3 regions of the Ligilactobacillus faecis genome follow, and region 1 is predicted to be linked to each of the others. Evidence: predicted binding sites of a transcription regulator. Region 1 holds the regulator's gene; each other region holds the start of a gene.
What was found. Region 1 encodes NrdR, which represses ribonucleotide reductase genes. Its sites were predicted from a motif close to ACACNATATATNGTGT; they were not measured.
Positions count from the first base shown of each region.

Region 2: nrdH (glutaredoxin-like protein NrdH) is a predicted target of NrdR. The motif match lies at 3,198-3,213, and genes of this name have one in related genera.
Region 3: pnuC (nicotinamide riboside transporter PnuC) is a predicted target of NrdR. The motif match lies at 2,485-2,500, and genes of this name have one in related genera.

Region 1 is NZ_CP123639.1:2,142,305-2,147,124, reverse strand. It holds gene polA (DNA polymerase I) at 1-69, shown strand, start outside; gene mutM (DNA-formamidopyrimidine glycosylase) at 81-911, shown strand; gene coaE (dephospho-CoA kinase) at 908-1,507, shown strand; gene nrdR (transcriptional regulator NrdR) at 1,524-2,006, shown strand; gene QFX10_RS09785 (replication initiation and membrane attachment family protein) at 2,020-3,390, shown strand; gene dnaI (primosomal protein DnaI) at 3,404-4,330, shown strand; gene thrS (threonine--tRNA ligase) at 4,646-4,820, shown strand, end outside.
Region 2 is NZ_CP123639.1:1,215,210-1,220,029, forward strand. It holds gene nrdF (class 1b ribonucleoside-diphosphate reductase subunit beta) at 1-360, opposite strand, end outside; gene nrdE (class 1b ribonucleoside-diphosphate reductase subunit alpha) at 376-2,547, opposite strand; gene nrdI (class Ib ribonucleoside-diphosphate reductase assembly flavoprotein NrdI) at 2,537-2,911, opposite strand; gene nrdH (glutaredoxin-like protein NrdH) at 2,908-3,138, opposite strand; gene apf (aggregation-promoting factor) at 3,313-3,912, opposite strand; gene QFX10_RS05775 (acetate/propionate family kinase) at 4,195-4,820, shown strand, end outside.
Region 3 is NZ_CP123639.1:737,031-741,850, forward strand. It holds gene QFX10_RS03630 (DHH family phosphoesterase) at 1-1,007, opposite strand, end outside; gene pnuC (nicotinamide riboside transporter PnuC) at 1,617-2,375, opposite strand; gene QFX10_RS03640 (DUF1002 domain-containing protein) at 2,637-3,620, shown strand; gene QFX10_RS03645 (hypothetical protein) at 3,877-4,074, opposite strand; gene QFX10_RS03650 (hypothetical protein) at 4,195-4,731, shown strand.

The sequences.
Region 1 (4,820 bases):
GCAGTTTCATTAGCCGTGCCACTTAAAGTCGAAAGTGCTAGTGGCAAAACGTGGTTCGATACAAAATAGGGGGAAAGAAAATGCCAGAATTACCAGAAGTTGAAACGATCAGACGCGGACTAACGCAACTGGTTTTGCATGAAAAGATCAAACAAGTCGAGGTCTTATATCCTAAGATGATCTTAGGCGATCCAAGTGAGTTTGAACAGGCATTAGCAGGGGAAACGCTAGAACGTGTCGATCGGCGCGGAAAATATCTTCTATTACGCTTTTCAAATGCCAAGACCGTTGTTTCTCATTTGCGAATGGAAGGTAAATATTATGTCAAACAAGCTACCGAACCAGTCGATAAGCATACACATGTCATTTTTGAGCTTGCCTCGGGAAAACAACTGCGTTATAACGATGTACGCAAATTTGGGCGAATGCAGCTAGTGAAAACTGGGCAAGAAGCCCAACTTGCAAGTTTAAAAAAATTGGGACCAGAACCTGTCGCAAGCGACTTTTTAGTTGAGACTTTTTATACAGGTCTACAAAAAAAGAAAAAGGCGCTCAAAACAGCCTTACTTGATCAAACGCTTGTTGTGGGTCTAGGTAATATTTATGTCGACGAAGTTTTATGGCAGACAAAACTTCATCCGTTGACACCTTGTAATGCAGTATCTTTTGCTAAAGCTAAAGAACTTCATGATAACATCATTGCCGAACTTAAAATGGCGATCGCAGCTGGAGGTACAACGATCCGAAGCTATACAGATGCGTTTGAAAATGAAGGTGGTTTCCAATTTGAATTAGATGTTTACGGTCAAACGGGTAAGCCATGCAAGCGTTGTGGGACCTTGATCGAAAAAACAGTTGTTGGTCAAAGAGGAACGCATTTTTGCCCTCAATGTCAGCAGGTGCCAAAATGAGTTATATTTTAGGCTTGACTGGCGGGATCGGAATGGGAAAATCAACTTTGAGCACCTATTTGAAAACGTTAGGCTTTTGTGTTTTAGATGCTGACCAGATCGCCCGAAAAGTCGTCAAAAAAGGGACACCCGGTCTAAGACGGCTCGTGCACACGTTTGGCCAAAAGATCTTAACGCCTGAAGGTGATCTAGATCGGGCTGTTTTAGGAAAAATCGTTTTTGACGATCCTAAGATGTTAGCTAAGCTAAATACGGTGATGATACCATTGATCAAAGCTGAGTATCTAACTCAGATCGCGCACGCCAAATCAGCCAAGGTGATCGTTCTTGATGCGCCTTTATTATTTGAGCAAGGATATGATGAGCTTTGTGATGCAGTCGTGACTGTGAGTTTACCGCAAACTTTACAAATAAAGCGGATCATGGCACGCGATCACCTTGCAAAAGAAGATGCTTTAGCGCGGATCAAACACCAATTACCAGATGAGATCAGGCGTAAAAAGGCGACTGTTGTGCTTGATAGTTCGGGAACAGTTGAAGAGACGCGGGCACAAATGATAAAATGGCTAAAGACAAATCATTTGATAGAAAGATAAGATGGGGTAAAGAAACATGAAGTGTCCAAATTGTCATCAAAATGGATCACGCGTAGTGGACAGCCGGCCCGCCGACAATGGACATGCGATCAGGCGGCGCAGGGAATGTGAAAATTGTGGGTTTCGCTTTACAACTTTTGAAAGAGTTGAAGCAACTCCACTACTCGTTATCAAGAAAAATGGAGCTAGAGAAGAATTTAATCGTGAAAAAGTTTTGCGGGGCGTGATGCGCGCTGCCGAAAAACGTCCAGTCCCAATGGATCAGATCCAAGCGATCGTTGATCAAGTTGAAAAGAAGATCCGAGCAGTTGGTGGAAATGAAGTTTCTAGTCAATTGATCGGAGAATATGTGATGTCGATCTTAGTTGATGTTGATGACATCGCCTACATCAGATTTGCTAGTGTCTACCGTGAGTTCAAAGATATGGCTTCTTTTGCAAATGAGCTCCAAGAGCTGATGGCCCGCGAAAAGGCACCTAAGACTGAAAATAAAGAGTGAAAGGGGTCTGTCGATGGTTGATGCATTAAAACAGCTGTCGCCTAAAGATGGCTATATCGCAACAACGCTAGACCAGATCGGCTCCACTGAAGCTAAGCTAGTTTTAGAGCTCTATCAACCACTTCTGGGAGTCGAAGCTTATGGGATCTATGCACTGTTAGTTTCACAGGCTCAGCGTACTTTTGATCTACTTGAACGGCGCTTGCATAAAGAACTATTGGCTAGTTCTGGTTTAGGTCTGCGGGCTTTTTATGAAGCACGGATCAAGTTAGAAGCTTTAGGGCTTCTTAGAACTTTTGAACGAACAGATGATCTAGGCCATCTGCTTATTTATGAGCTCCAAGCACCTTTAAGCGCCAAAGCTTTTTTTACAGACGACCTTTTTAGCACGTTACTTTGTGATTCAGTTGGGCAAGTTCGTTATGATGAACTGAAAACTAGCTATTTAGCTACAAAATTGGAATATCCTAAAGTGCAAGAGATCACTCGGGATTTATTAGATGTCTACACAGTCAAAAGTGCAGATCTATTGACTGCTTCAAAACGTCCGCGGGTCGTTGAACGTCCGAAAAAAAGCCCACTTGCACAAGTCGAAGTTACCTTAGATCTAGAATATTTGAAAGATCTTGTGGCAAATTCATTTGTTCCTGAAGAAGAGTTGACTAAAGCAAGTGAGCTGATCAAAACGGTAACGCTCCTTTATGGTTTAGATGAATTACAGATCGTTCGCTTATTAGAACAAGCCTTGAACGTGCATGATAATACAGTTGATCATGAAGAATTCAAAAAATTAGCCACACGCCAATTTGAGCGCGAGCTTCAGCCACGAGAACAAGTTGTTGAAAGTAAGAACGAGACGGCAAAAGAACTTCCGGTGCTCTCAAAAGAAGAACAAGCGATCGCTGAAGTTTGCAAAGCTTATTTACCACTTGAGTTTTTAACGGTCTTAAAGCAACAAAAAAATAGTTTTGTTTCTGATTTAGAGCGTTATGTCGTTCAAAATTTAGTGACGAAAAAAGTTTTGCCAAATGCAGTCATCAATGTCTTGTTGCATTATTATTTGATCGCTCAAGATAATCCTGTGTTAGAGGGTAGAGTTTCTAATCGCTTTACGGTAGCAGCGGCTAAACTGGCAGAAAACAAGGTCCAGACCCCAGAAGAAGCGATGGATCTTATGAAACGTGCGAATCAAGAAGCTTTAGAAAAAAGAACAAAGAAAAAGCAAAGTTATGCCTCAAGAAAGGTCGTTCAGCGTGAGACACTTCCGGATTGGGCTAAAAAAGAACAGTCTAGTTCAAAAGAAAAAAGCTCAGCAACTGAAAAACAGAAGTTAGATGCTGAGATCGATGATCTCTTAGCACAACTCGAAGAAAATAAAGAATAAGGATAGAAAGACTATGGAAGATATAGGGAAAAGTTTGACAGAACAGATGCAACGGCATAACTGGTCAAAGCGCTATAATGAATTAGTCGAAACGGCCTTAAATGATCCAGATGTCAAACGCTTTTTAGCTGAAAATAAGCATCTTTTGACAAAAGACGATGTTATGAAAAGCATCAGTAAGCTTTATGAATATGTGACGATCAAGCAAAAAATGGCTCAAGGAGAGCAAACCTTTGCGCCTGGATATTTGCCGACGTTAGCGGTGAGTAAACACCGGATCGAAGTCGTTTATGTTCCAAGTGAACAGCTTTTAGCTAAACGAGCTAAACAAGAACTTGATGCGCGCGTCAAGATGATCGCTTTACCAAAGAGCATGCGCCAAGCTCAATTAGTCGATTATGATCGTAGCGAAGAACGAAATGAAGCTTTCCGCGCTGCCTTGCAGTTTACAAATGACTATGCCAAAGAACCAAAAAAATTTCATAAAGGTTTATATTTAGAAGGTAGTTTTGGTGTCGGTAAAACATATTTATTAGCTGCAATCGCTAATGATCTAGCCAAACGAGGATATAAAACGACATTAGTACATTTTCCTTCTTTTGTTGTCGATATCAAAGGTTCGATCGGACAAAATAAGACGACAGAGTATCTAGAACGTTTAAAAAAAGCTCCGATCTTGATGTTAGACGATATCGGAGCTGATTCATTGAGTAGCTGGATCCGCGACGATGTTTTAGGGGTGATCTTGCAATATCGTATGCAAGAAGAACTGCCGACCTTCTTTAGTTCAAATCTTTCGTTTGAACAGTTAGAAAATGAGTATTTAGCGATCAATAATCGTGGCGAGGCTGAACCGTTAAAAGCTTTAAGGATCATGGAGCGGATCAAATTTTTAGCAGACGAATATCATATTGTCGGCAAAAACCGACGAAATCCTTAAAGAAATTTTAGTAGAGACTTGAAAAAATCAAATTTTCGTGCTTAAATAGGAGTTACATTAGTAAAAGACAAACGGCAAATCGATCCAGGGAAAGAGATCTCGACTGCAAGTCTCTTAAAAGAGGAGCTTACCACTTTTACGCTGAAAGCTTACGGTAAAGGTAAGACGGTTCGTTTCCGTTATCAACGGTCTAAGAGCAGGTCTGTTTGGCCTGGAATTTGGGTGGAACCGCGTCAAAAGACGCCCCTAGTACTTTTTAGAAGTATTAGGGGCGTTTTTTACGTTCGTTTGTCAAAAATAAAGGAGCAAGATTTTATGTCAGAGATCAATATCAAATTTCCAGATGGCGCAGTAAAGCAATTTGCAGTTAACACAACGACAAAAGAGATCGCTGAATCGATCAGCATCAGCTTAGCTAAAAAAGCTGTTGCCGGTAAATTCAACGGTAAATTAGTCGATTATACCGAACCGTTGACTGAAGACGGTGAGA
Region 2 (4,820 bases), 930 kb from region 1:
AAAGATCTCTTCGATCTCTTTTGGTGTGTTCAAAGTAGAAAAGATCGAAGAATAACTTTTAGCGTGGACAGATTCCATAAATTCGATGTTATTCAAAACAGCTTCTTCTTGTTGCGTGCGACTGTCAGCTTTTAAAGCTGACATCCCATCTTGTGATTGGAGCGTATCAAGCAGTGTCAAGCCCCCAAAGACTTTAGCCACCACATCTTTATCGGCCTCCGATAATGTCCGCCAGTCAGCAAGATCGTTTGAAAGTGGGATCCGCGTATCGAGCCAAAATTGCTCTGTCAGTTTTTCCCATGTCGCTTTATCGATCTGGTCTTCTAAGTTGTTCCAGTTGATCGCTTTATAATTTTCCATACTAAATAATCCCCCTTAGATCACACAGCTCTCGCATTCGTTGACGCCGACTTCATCTTGGGTATCGGTGAAGGTGCGCACGTAATAGATCGATTTGATCCCTTTATGGTGTGCATAATTACGTAAGATCGAAAGGTCACGTGTCGTCATCTTATCTGTACGACCTGCTTTCCAAGGATAAAGTCCTTCTGGGATCGAAGAGCGCATAAAGAGCGTCAGACTCATCCCTTGATCGACGTGTTCTTGAGCCGCTGCATACGTATCGATGACTTTGCGCATATCCATATCATAGGCTGGAGCATAGTATGGTAAAGTCTCATTTGAAAGATATGGCGCCGGGTAGTAGATCTTCCCGATCTGACGCTCTTGGCGTTCTTCGATCTTATTGATGATCGGATGGATCGAAGCTGTCGTATCGTTGATGTAGGAGATCGAACCGTTTGGTGCGACAGCTAAGCGATTTTGATGGTAAAGGCCATCGCGTTTGATCGCTTCTTTTAATTCTTCCCAGTCGGCTTTAGTTGGGATAAAGACTCCGGCAAATAAAGCTTTGACTTTCTCCGAAGTTGGCGCATAGTCGTGCGTCAAATATTTATCAAAATATGCGCCTGAAGCGTAAGCACTCTTGTAAAAATCAACAAAAGTTTCAGAACGCTCTTTGGCGATCTGATTGGAAGCTTTTAAAGTCCAATAGTTCAATAACATGAAGTAAGTACTTGTAAATTCAAGGGCTTCAGGTGAACCATAGTGGATCTGATTTTTAGCTAGAAAAGCATGTAAGCCCATCGCGCCTAGACCGATCGAATGGGCGGCTTTATTGCCAGCTTGGATCGAAGGAACAACATCGATATTGGAATTATCTGTTACAAAAGTCAAAGCCCGGACCATCGTTTCGACTGAATTTCCAAAATCAGGAGAAGCCATCAAATTGACGATATTTGTCGAACCAAGGTTACAACTAACGTCAGTACCTAAAACTTCATAATCTTGCGTATCGTTTATTTTGGATGGTGTTTGAACTTGTAAGATCTCAGAACAAAGATTGCTCATGATGATCTTACCTGCGATCGGATTAGCTTTGTTAGCAGTATCAATGTTGATCACGTATGGATAACCAGATTCTTGTTGGAGCTTTGAGATCTCTTCTTCAAGTAAACGGGCCGAGATCTTCTTTTTAGTGATCGTTTTGTCAGCCACTAAAGCATCGTATTCAGCTGTGATATCGACATATGAGAAAGGTTTGCCATATTTTCTTTCAACATCATAGGGATCAAAGAGGTACATCGCTTGATCGTTTTTAGCCAATTCGTAAAATTTATCGGGCACGATCACCCCTAAAGAAAGTGTTTTGACGCGGATCTTTTCGTCGGCATTTTCTTTTTTAGAGGCTAAAAAGTCGATGATGTCGGGATGAAAAACATTCAAATAAACGACACCAGCCCCTTGACGTTGTCCTAATTGGTTGGAATAAGAAAAACTATCTTCTAATAATTTCATGACAGGCACGACCCCAGAAGCAGCACCTTTGATCCCTTTGATCGGTGCTCCGGCTGAACGTAAGTTGCTCAATGTGATCCCAACGCCACCACCGATCCGTGAAAGCTGTAAGGCTGAGTTGATCGCGCGCCCGATCGAATTCATATCATCAGTCACTTGCAGTAAGAAGCAAGAAACCAGTTCGCCCCGACGGCTCCGACCGGCATTCAAAAAACTTGGTGTTGCTGGTTGGTAGCGTTGACTGATCAGCTCATCGGCTAATTTCAAAGCTAACGCTTCATCGCCATCGGCAAAATAAAGCGCGTTGACAGCCACACGATCGATAAAGTTTTCAAGATAGTACTGACCATCATCTGTCTTTAAAGCATATTGAGTGTAAAACTTATACGCTGCCATAAAGGTTTTGAAATGGAAATCAGCTTCTTTGAGGTGCGCATAGAGTTTTTCAATGAAAGAAAATTCGTATTTTTGGATAAAATCGGCTTCTAAATAATTATTTTCAAGTAAGTACTCAAAACGCTCTTTGAGTGAAGCAAAGCGCATCGTATTTGGCACGACATTTTGTTCTAAAAATGCTTTTAGTGCTGCTTGATCTTGATCAAGTTGGATCTGACCATTGAGGGGGATGTTCAAACGATTATTTAGGTCATAATACGTAACGTTATTGGTATCGAGGTCTTTAAGACTCAAGTTTATTCACCGCTTCCTTAAAATTTTCAACATCGCGAGGCGTACCGTTGAATTCAAAAGCATAAATGATCGGTGCTTTGAATTTAGCCGCCAAGTCCTTGGCTGTAAAAATAAATAATTCTGCAAAATTGCGATTACCAGTGCCCACGATCCCTTTTAAAAATTGGGCATTGTTGTTGTATTCTAAAAATTCAGTGACAGGGTAGGTGATCTCATCTTCATAAGTCGGAACGATCAAAACAAACGGTTCTGTCACTTCAATTAAAGGATCGACTGGAGTGATCTCAAACGCATCGACGTCTGGACCAAGTTTTTTGACAAAGCGCCGAGTCTGGCCGGTCACACTAAAAAAGGCGATCTTCATTGAATCGCCAGCTTCTTTAGGAGATCAGGTCGAAAACCATTGATGATCGGAGAATGGTCTTGTTCGATCACAGGCACAGTGCTCAAACCTTTTTCTTTTAAATAACTGATGTATTCAGGGTGATCAGAGATGTTATGTTCGCCAAATTCAATGTTATTTTCGAGTAAGAATTTTTTGGTCATCTTACATTGGATACAGTTATCTTTTGTATATAGATCTAAAGCCATTATTAAAAACCCCTTTGAATTGATTGTGTAATTTAGTATACCATAAATCAATAAAATTTCTACAATATCTAGTGCTTGTTTTGCACAACAGGTCGCAGATGTTGTGTTTTTGGCTTAAGGACGCAAAAAAGAGCTCGAAAAATTTTTTCGAGCTCGGTGTAATTATTTTAAATCTTAGTACCAACCGTTTGCAAGCCAAAATGACTTAGCTGCTTGCCAAGAACCGTAACGGTTAGACACATAGTTATCAGCGACACGTTCTTGATTTTCAGGAGAGTAGTCTCCGCCAAGATAAGAATCAGTCAATTGATATTTACCATAGTAGCGCCCGTTTTGCGCTGTGTAAGAACCACCTGATTCGACGTTTGCGATCCATGCTTTAGCACTTGCTTCTGCGTCACTAGCAGGTGCAACAGGTGCTTGCACTTGAGGAGCTTGTGTTTGTTGTTGTGGTTGAGCTTGTGCTTGTGCTTGTTGTGGTTGTTCAACTTCAGCTGTTGGTGTTTGAGCTTGTGCCTGAACTTGTTGCACTGGTTGTGAATTGAAGACGCCGTTGTTACCAACTTCTAAGCGTTGACCAACGAAGATCAAGTTAACGTTTTGCAGTTTGTTAGCTTGTTCGATCGCTTCGATCGTTGTGTTATGTTTTAAAGCAAGTTCAGAGACAGTATCTCCTGCTTGAACAACGATCTCATCAGCATTAACAGCAGTTTGTCCTAAAGTAACTAAGCCAGATAACGCGGCCGCTCCTGTAACAACTTTCTTCATTTCCATAAACAAAACTCTCCTTAAAATTTATACTTTATCTATTCACTGTTCTACTATTTCATTTCTTTACACTAAGCAGTATACCTTTTTTATATAACACATACATTCCGATAAAATTACAATTTGTCACGATTATGTGACAAATATTACGTTTGAAATTTTTAACATAAAAAAATTAATTAAATTTTCCTAGATCTAGCTACTTTTGAGAATCATTTTTTTCAGTTATACTTTTAAGTAAGTATGAAATGAAAGGAAGACTAGAGAAGACTCTAGAAGTATAAGTAGATGCCAAAAATTTTATTAATGAATGCTGGAAGCTCATCAGTTAAATGGAAGTTATTTGAATTGACGGATGAAAGCGTGGTCGCCAAAGGCTTAGTCGAACGGATGCTTGCTAAAGGTTCAAAATTTGAGATCAAATACGGGACTGAAGTTTATCAGGAAACAACGGATAACTTGACTTATGAACGTGCGGCAGAAATGATCTTAGAAAAATTGACTGCGTTAAAGATCACGTCGTTAGCTGATATTGCTTGCGTGGGCCACCGCGTTGTCGCTGGCGGACAAACTTTTAAAAAGGCTACGCGAGTTGATGCAGATGTGATCGCGCAGATCCTAGCTTTAAGCGATCATGCGCCTTTACATAATCCGATGGAAGCCAAATATATCGAATTGATGCAACAAGTTTTGCCAGATGTACCACAATATGCAGTGTTTGATAGCCAATTCTTTGCTCAGATGCCTGAAGAAAATGCGATCTTTAGCTTACCTTATGAATTGACTAAAGAATATGGGATCAGACGTTATGGTGAACACGGGATCAGTCATGAATATCTCGTGCATAAAGCAGCGCAACTACTTGAAAGACCTTTAGAAAAACTCAAATTGATCACCCTTCATTTAGGAAGTGG
Region 3 (4,820 bases), 970 kb from region 1:
CTGACCCGCGTCCGTTTTTCCATCGGATTGGTCTTGCCCCCATAGAAACGCGCTTGGTCATCATCTGCTTTGACAACGACTTGATCGCCACCACGGCCTAAAGCTAGATCAAGGTTATTTTGTGAGATCTTAGCTAACTTCGTCAGATCTTCTGCCCCATAAGCGATCCCGATACTCAACGTGATCGGTGAATTTTGCTTAGAAGTCCATTCGCGCACTTCGTCTAGGATCTTGAATTTTTCTTTTTCTAAAACACTCAATGTCTTGGCATATGTCAAAATGAAAAAATGATCTTCATCAACGCGCTTCAAATAGATCCCAAACTCTTTTGCCCAGTCAGATAAAGCATTAGTCACAAAATTTCCCAGGTTAGAGATATCTTTATCATTCATTGAACTAGTAACTTCATCATAGTTATCTAAAAAGATCTGACCGATCACAAGGCGCGAATCTTCATAACGTTTTCTGATCTCAACGTATTTAGTCACATCTGTCAAATAAAGGGCATGGATATCTTTTTGGACCATCAAATTATATGAACGTCCGTGAAGCTTGATCTCAGTTGCTTTGCCTTGCCCTTGTTCATTTTGTAAACTTTCAAATAGTTCTGGATCAACTTCTTTGAGTGGCTTGCCTAAGACGTCTTGCTTATCAAAGTACCGTTGCATGTAAGGGTTGATCCACTCGATAAAATACTCTTTATCATAAAATAAGATCCCGATCGGCATCTTGATCAAAGCATCTTGTTCACCGCGTTTGATCCGATATGATAGATCTGAGATGTATTCACTCGTATCTTCTGTGACTTGACGCAAACTAAAATAAGCACCGCTCAAGGCTAAAACTGCACCAAAGAGAACGAGATAACCTAAAAAAAGTGCCACTTTAAATGCTAAAAAGACACAGACACCTGTAAGGATAAACATCAAAATAGCTAACATCCGCAGGTGCTTATTGAACATAAATTCAGGCCATTGCCAGAGATCCCTTGTAAAAAATTTTTTCACTCGATTTTCCCCGCATTCCTTTCCCAATTTCTAACCTAATTCTTAATACTTATGCTACCTATTCTATCACAAAAGCCCCGCTTTTACCTTTACGCTATATTTTACTGCTGATCGCTCAAAGCTCCATGCAAAAATAGCGCTCTAAAATTCTTGTAATTACCACAATATAAGCAGGTCAGCTGATAAGGGCTAGCTACCCTTTGAGGTGACTTAGTGGAAATAGTTGAGAGTTATAGCCCATCTCGAACACACGGGAGGGGGCTCATAGCATGAAACTATTTAGAAAGGTTAAGCGTGTTGGCGATCGGAAGATATTCCATTGAACTGACGATCGCATATAGGATATACAAAAAGACTATCCACGATTTCAAAGATCGCGATCAGTCCTGACCCTTAAACTCTCAAACCATGTCGGGGGCTATTAGGTCGCGACTGATATCCCCCTTTACAAAGTGTGTGGCTATTGCAAAATAGTCAACATCGATCTAGTCACAAAAAAACCGCAGGATCGTCTGCGGCTAGTGTTATGAGTTAAGTTATTCACTTAAGATAAGTATACCCTTGCTTTTTTAGCTTGTCAGCTGTTTGCGCTCAAAACTTAAGTATTCTTTAGACTTCCTGTCTGAACCAACTTCCCTTTCCAAAGAAAGCATACATATCATTTAAGAAGAAAATACTGTAACTAAAGATCAACGCAAAATTTCCGTCTCCTTGAAGCATCGTTTGAGCCCACAAAGCGATCGTAAAGACGGAGGCGATCGTAAAGACATAGTATTGCTCACGTTTACGGTTCAACTCTAATAAAGCCCCGGTGATCGCAAAAGCTAAGTTCAAACTGTCTAAAAAGACCCGTGGATCACTTGTTAAACTGAAGATAAAATACGTTACGCCCCATGCACAAAAGAAAAAGAGCCCGTATAAGAACCACTCACGACCATTTTCAAATTTTTCAACTTGGATATCGTCATTCCATTTTGGATCTAAAATGCAAAAAATATCTAAAAAGATCAAGTAACCGATCTGTTCCCAAGCCGTGGCAAAGTTTCCAGCCATAAAACCAGTAATTGCGATACAAAGCGCTGAGATCGCCCCGCACCAGCCTTGGATCCCAGAGAGATTTGAGATCCCTAAAACACAAGCAACCGAGAGATTTCCCCCGATAAAGGCTAAGATCGATTGCACTGGGGTCTGGCTAAATGATTGCACAAGTGAAATAATTTGTAAGACGAAGTTGAACGCCAATAAGAAATAACTGAAATAGCTCCAACCAAGGCACTGCTTCATCAACCAACTAAAGTAGCCCTTTCTAAAGATATTTTTTGAGTATTGCGGTAAATGCGTCAATACATCATGATAACGTTCAAACATAAAAGACATCCTTCCCAAACGTAAATAAAAACAATGTAACTATTATAGGCTGTTTGGAAAATAAAATTCAACCTAAAAATCACAATATATTGTGATTTTAATATTATTAAATCTATATATTGTGTTTGTTTTCACTTTATAACTTAAAGTTGAACGTTCACATCGTGCAAAATCCTATCTTTTTTTTAAAAGAACGTTCTTCTTTTCTGGTGGTAAAATGAGAGTGTAGCTAGATTTAAAAATAATGAGGTGTTTCATAAGATGAAATGGAAAAAAATCACGATCTTAACGTTGATCGTCAGCCTACTAGCTAGTTTGAGTGGAAGTTTCTCAGCTTTGGCGGCTGAAAGTTCGACCACTAAAACTTTGAATTCTGCTTATATCGTTTACGGTGCGGGAACAAGCACTGAAGCGCGTGAAAATATCGCTAAAGTTTTAGGCAGTGACTCGTCGTTCAAGACCTTGACTGCCACTGCCGCTGATTATAATACGTATATTGCTAAAGGTTCGAGTGAAACGACTGATGCTGCAATGATCAGTTCTGTTGCGATCGCACCGGGTGATCCTGGTTCAGGTGTCAAAGTCAATATCAAAGACTACAATGGTGAAAATAACATCACGTCTGTGACTGCCCAACAATACGCGATGGTCGCTCAAATGGCTGGTGTGACTGACGTAACGATCGTTGTAACGGCTAACCGAGCTGTTTCAGGGGAATCAGCTTTGACTGGGGTCTATAAAGCCCTCACTCAAGACGGGATCGATTTAAACTCTGAAAATACAGCAACGGCTAACGAGATGTTAAGCGCCACTAAACCAGCGATCGAGGCTAACAAAGATGATGCTAGCTATCCTGGAAAATTGATGGCTGCCGTCGGAAATGTTTCCAAAGATCTGGCCAAAGATAAACAAAACGGACAAGAACTAGCTACAAAACAAGATATCCAAGACATGTTGAATACTGCCCTTGAAAAACAAGGGATCAAAGACCAAACGACTTCTGATCAAGTTTCGCAGATCTCAGTTGCGTTGTATAACTTCCAAAACGCACCGATCAGCTCAAGCAAGACGTATATCAATAACGTCACAAATACGATCAACAACGTCAAAAATTCGACTGGTGATCTGATGAATAAAGCTAAAGACTGGGCCAACAGTGCACAAGCTAAAGAAGCTGTCGACCAAGCAAAAGGTTGGTTCACCCGCTTTATCGAATGGATCAAAGGATTATTTAATCAACAATAATAAGAAAAATGAGTCGCGCTGATTTAGCGCGACTCATTTTTTGCCGTCTCTTAAATCTTTCCTATGCCTATATCGCTATTTGCCAAAATGATCTCATTACCGCTAAAAAATACCGCCTGCTTTTAGCTAATATGGGAGCACAAGCTTCCGCTGATGATGTCACCAGATATCTTGAAAAATTCAAATTACAGTGACCATACAAAAAATTGGGTAGCAAATGCCACGCTCGACATTTACTACCCAATTTTCCTAACTATTAAAAAAAGGCGCTCACAAACGCGCTGAGCCCGATCAAAAACAGAGCCCCACCACTAATGAGCCCAGCCCAGAGACGCCCTGCTGAAAGCATATTTTGTCCCTTAGCTTGCATCTTTTGATAATAGCGCCAAGTTGCATAAAGTTCAAAAGCCCCTAACGCAACGATCACTAAACTTAAAATGATCAGTTTGAACACAGATCTCACCTCAAATAAACTTTCTAGCTTTAGTTTACCATTTTTCATTGTGTTAGAAAGAAGAAATCGTTATCATAAAAGAGGGAAGTACTTTTTCACTTACAAAAGGAGGCGCTCACAATGACCCAGATCGCTTTGAATGATCTGAAAGATCAAATGTATACCAAATCGCTTTTTACGACGATCAAAGTTTGTTCACGCTCGTTTTATCCTTTAAAGCGCCAAACACCATTGACGACCATCTTAGCGCATAATTCCTTTGCAATGACCCAACTTCACTTTGGGACAAATACGATCACGCTCTTTGATCAAAATCGAGCCGTGCTCCAACATTTAAAACCACCTCAGATCAAAGATGTCCAACTTGGCCTTTTCTATGCTAACATCGCTTTAAAACCACTTCATTTTGCCTCAAAACGCTACTTATTCTCACTACTCTTCACCCTCACATCAGGTCAACAACTCCATTTACTTTCAGATGAACTGACTGCATTTCCATCCGTTATCGCTTGGCTCAAAGAAAACCAGATCTCTTTGATCGATCAACTTGAGCTTCAAAAAAATTATCACCCGTACCGCACTTTTTCATTTAGCCAATTTCTGCTACTTTCTCAAGGAACAAAGTACGCACAAATGATCACTTTACCTGAAAACTAAAAAAACTCCGTGATCGGGGAAAATCACGGAGAAAAAGGTTATGTTATTGGGGAAATACTACCTTAATCAATATAAGATAGTTATCACTT